DNA from 2 places in the Virgibacillus sp. JSM 102003 genome. Region 1 is predicted to be linked to the other one. Evidence: predicted binding sites of a transcription regulator. Region 1 holds the regulator's gene; the other holds the start of a gene.
What was found. Region 1 encodes LexA, which represses DNA repair genes until DNA is damaged. Its sites were predicted from a motif close to CGAACATATGTTCG; they were not measured.

Region 1 (2,422 bases):
CAAACATTTAAGCTTGCAGTAAAAACAATTGCAAGGAAACATAATCTGCATGCAACATTCATGCCTAAACCATTATTCGGAGTAAATGGATCTGGAATGCATGTTAATATGTCTTTATTTAAAGATGGTGAAAATAGCTTCTTCGATACAACAGGAGATATGCAGCTTAGCGATGTCGCTTACCAATTTACTGCGGGTGTCATTAAACATGCTACAAACTTTACAGCTGTTACAAATCCAACTGTTAATTCATTTAAGAGACTTGTGCCGGGATATGAGGCTCCTTGTTACGTTGCATGGTCTGGGACAAATCGAAGCCCACTTATTCGAATTCCATATTCGAGAGGTTTGAGTACAAGAATTGAAGTTAGAAGTGTTGATCCTGCAGCTAATCCATATATGGCCATGGCCGTATTACTTGCGTCTGGATTAGAAGGCGTCAGCAAGAAATTAACACCACCTACTTCTGTAGACCGTAATATTTATATGATGGATAAAGAAGAACGCGAGAAAAACGGTATAAAAGATTTACCTGCAACACTTATGGATGCGTTAGAAGAACTTCAAAAAGATAAAGTAGTTACCGATGCATTAGGCGAACACTTATACGAACACTTTATAGAAGCAAAAGAAATCGAATGGGACATGTTCCGTACGACTGTTCACCCTTGGGAAAGAGAACAATATCTATCAACATATTAAAGGCTATATAAAAAAGGCTTTCGTCATTTTAATGACGGAAGCCTTTTTCTTATTGAATATTACGGTATAAGCCGATTACCTTACCTAGAATTGTTACATTTTGATAGATGAGAGGATTCATTGTGGCATTCTCCGGCTGCAAACGTATTTGATTTTTTTCTTTAAAAAATCGCTTTACAGTTGCCTCGTCTTCATCAGTCATTGCTACAACAATTTCTCCGTTTTGTGCAGTATTTTGCTGTTTAACAATTACCATATCCCCATCTAAAATGCCAGCTTCTATCATACTTTCACCCTCAATAATGAGAACAAAAAGGTTATCATCAGGTCCGGCACTGGAACTAGGTAATGGAACGAATTCTTCAATGTTTTCTACTGCGGTAATTGGTATCCCGGCAGTAACTTTACCAATAACTGGTGCATATCTTGCTTCTTCTCTAGGAATTTGACTTTCTTCAGATAGATCTAAAACCTCAATAGCTCTAGGCTTAGTAGGGTCTCTTCTAATAAAACCTTTACTTTCAAGCCTTGCCAAATGCCCATGGACAGTTGAACTTGAAGCAAGTCCGACTGCTTCTGCAATCTCTCGAACTGATGGCGGATAACCTTTGCCATTCACTTCTTCTTTAATATAATCAAGTATTGTTTCTTGCCTTTTAGAAAGTTTATTCATCTATCATACACCTCGCGCATAGGATTTATTAATGATAGTTTATCACCTATTTTTGGAAAAAGCAAACATTCGTTCGAAAAACTGTTGACAAGATCGTATGTTCGTATATAATGATTAATAGAGGAAGATGCGAACAGAAGTTCTTATTATAAAAAGGAAGGACTGATTAATATGTTTGAAAAAGTAACAAAAACAGATATATTTTATTTAGTTGCTTTTACTTTGGCGTTAGGTTTCTTGTATTTCTCCATGATAACCAGTGCATAGCATAAGGAGCGTATAAAATTGAATGCAATAATCTATTGTCGTGTAAGTACCGACAAAAAAGTACAAGAGACATCTTTAAATAGACAGAAAGAAGAGTTAATGGCTCTTGCGAACAAACATCAGCTTACCGTTGTAGATTCTATTGAAGAACAAGAGAGCGGGTATGAGATAAATAGAGATGGTATTTTTCAGATGCTTGAGTCTTTTTCCGAAAAGAAGGCTGAATGTTTGTTAGTACAGGATGAAACGAGGTTAGGGCGGGGTAATACTAAAATTGCCTTGTTTCATCAATTACAAAAATTAAATATTTCCATCTATACAGGTATACAAGGTGGAGAAATTGAGTTGTCAGAATCAGATTCAATGGTTCTGCAAATAGTCGGTATAGTAGAAGAATACCAACGTAAAATCCATAATACGAAAATTAAGCGCGGTATGAAAAAGGCAATAGATGGGGGATTTGACCCAAGTGAAAACCTATCAAATCGTCACCATGCTCCTGGAAGAGAGCGAAAAGAATTTCCAATAGAAGAAGTTGTCCGAATGAGACAAAATAACTTAACATTTAAGGAAATTACAACTACATTAAATGGTTTAGGTCATCCGGTTTCCAAAGCAACAGTACACCGGAGGTATCAGGAGTTTCAAAAAACTTGAATCTAATATCCATGTAAAGTAATATAAAAAAGCAAGGACATTAAATATTGTTCTTGCTTTTTAAGTGTTTTTCTAGGAGGTTTTTAAAGGTGATATCAAAAGATAAATTGGAACGTATAAATG
Region 2 (2,422 bases), on a different contig from region 1:
TAATCGAGCTAGAGACTTATTCCATATAGTAAATTTGAGTTTTTGCGGTCACGAGGGACCTTATTTAGCAGAAATCCACGAAAATTGCGGTGTTGCGGACACGAGAGGCCTTATTAAGTACAAATGCGTCTATTAGGCCATGATATATGTTAAATAAGGGCTTCTGTGTCCGGATAACTTCGAAAAGGTCATTTTTATACAGAAATAGCGTCTCTGGTGTCTGCTAATCGCAATTAAAGAAACCCCGTGCTTCCGCAACATGCAACTGCCAACTATTATGCTTGGTGCCCGCCAATTTTCTTGCTTCTTCCAATGGTAATTCCAGCATCAGTATAGCTGGTTGCTCGCAGTATTGCGGTTGATCCGTATTTATCTCGGATTGAATCCATTACATAGCCAATATCCTTTTTCTTAGGCTTGTCATCAAATAAATCCAGCTGTGTTTCAGCATTGTCATAAAGCTTATCCAGGGTCACATATACATGCCTGATATCACTGTGTCCATCATAGAATTCGTTATATAACTGCATGCAGATATCATAAATGTCCATTGTGGTATTTGTCGGAAGCGTAACAGATCTTGAACGGCTAAAACCACCACCTGTTACCTTGGAATAGGAAACGCCAAGGTGAATGGTTCTCCCGGCTTTACCTGCAGTTCTTGCTCTACGGCACACTTCTTCGCAAAGGTCGAGAATACAAATTGCAACTTCTTCTCCGGAGTAATCACGTAATAAAGAGATGCCATGACCAAATCCTTTTTGTTCGGTTTTTGTGAAATTACCAAAAACGGGGCTCAGATCAACACCCCAGGCATGCCAATAAAGCTGTTCTCCCATAATTCCAAAACGCTTCTTCAGATACTTTAACTCGGCATTAGCAAGCTGCCCAAGGTTGACAATTCCCATCCTATTAAGGTTCCGCTTCATTCTGCTGCCAATGCCCCATATCTTTTCTATAGGAAAAGGCCATAGTTTTTCTGTTACATCCTCGTATTTACATTCAGCAATCCCAACTTGTTTAGCATGTAAATCCATAACTACTTTTGCCAGAAATTTATTATCACCTATCCCAATTGAACAAGTGATACCGAAATTTTCCAAGATATCCTGTTTTATTAACCGTGCTACTTGCCACCGATCTCCAAATAGCTTTTCAAGCCCATTGACAGTAACCCAGACTTCATCAACAGAGTATTGATGGATAGCTTCTTTAGGTACATATTGATTAATTAGTTTAGTGATTTCCATGGAAACTTGAAGATAATCAGCCATATGTGCGGGAACGATGACAATTTTCGGATCTTTAGGCAGTTCAAAAAATCGACTGACATTGCTAACACCATGCTTTTTCTTTAATGCTGGGGAGGCGGCTAAGACAATACTCCCCGGTCTATTTGGATCACCGACTACAGCAAGCTGAACCGTCATTGGATCCAGCCCTAACTTTATGGCTTCAACACTTGCATAAAATGAGCGCATATCGATGCACAGGACATCGTTTCGCGGGTAATTAGAATAATCCATCGCATTTTCACCTCCAACAATAAGAACGTTTGTTCTCATTATATGCCACATGATCTAATATTATCAATGGGAATTTATTCTTCCGTGCTTATTTCTAAGCTCTTTTCATAATGATTGTTGATAATTGACGGTTGCAATTGATATAAACTGAAAAGATACTCACCCGGGTCTCATAACCTCTATGAGTGACCGTTTCTGGCTATTTGGATAGAATTCGCGATCTCATCACACTGATGAAGACGCGTTTCACGGAATTTAAACAGCATTAGTGTTCTCATAATCTTGAAAAGTGAGCCCCATGGCTAGTATCTTGAGCAGATGTTGCATTGGTACTGGAGTGGTGCAAAAGACAATTTTCACTGCGTCGCATTTTATATCTTTTGTGTCAAAACAATAAACTTCTAGAAAACAGCCTATTACTATAACTATAATCGTTTAAGGATAATAAAAAGTGCCATCAAAAAATAATTTTTTCTGATGACACTTTTTCTACTTCAAAATCGATTGTTATAGTGAAAGAACTGCTTATCGATGCTTAGCATATTCAATTGGTTTTGTGATCTGCCTTAATCCTTCATATGTTTTATCGGTAAGTGTTTTAGATGGGTTAAAATTTGTGTTATCTGTTACTTGGCTTAGTGAACTTGCTCCAAATACGGCCGTTGCAACAGCCGGATGTTTTAATACGTATTTAAGAGCTAGCGCATTGAAGGAAGGCTCATTATTAAATTGTTCAGCAATAGTTTGCTGAATTAATTTCAGTTCATCAAACGAATAATCCAAAAAGCCGTTCTGTCCTTTTTTCTCAATCTGTTTTGCTGCGCTGTTACTAAGCATTCCTTTTGCCAATGGACCTCTGGCTAGTACGCTAATATTGTTTTCGTGCAACAAATCCA

Region 2: ACE1TG_RS00300 (DNA polymerase IV) is a predicted target of LexA. The motif match lies at 1,549-1,562, and genes of this name have one in related genera.

The regions. Positions count from the first base shown of each region.
Region 1 is NZ_JBHFQH010000004.1:6,696-9,117, reverse strand. It holds gene glnA (type I glutamate--ammonia ligase) at 1-702, shown strand, start outside; gene lexA (transcriptional repressor LexA) at 752-1,375, opposite strand; gene ACE1TG_RS05465 (YneB family resolvase-like protein) at 1,661-2,299, shown strand; gene ACE1TG_RS05460 (DUF896 domain-containing protein) at 2,389-2,422, shown strand, end outside.
Region 2 is NZ_JBHFQH010000001.1:53,862-56,283, reverse strand. It holds gene ACE1TG_RS00300 (DNA polymerase IV) at 276-1,526, opposite strand; gene ACE1TG_RS00295 (aldo/keto reductase) at 2,052-2,422, opposite strand, start outside.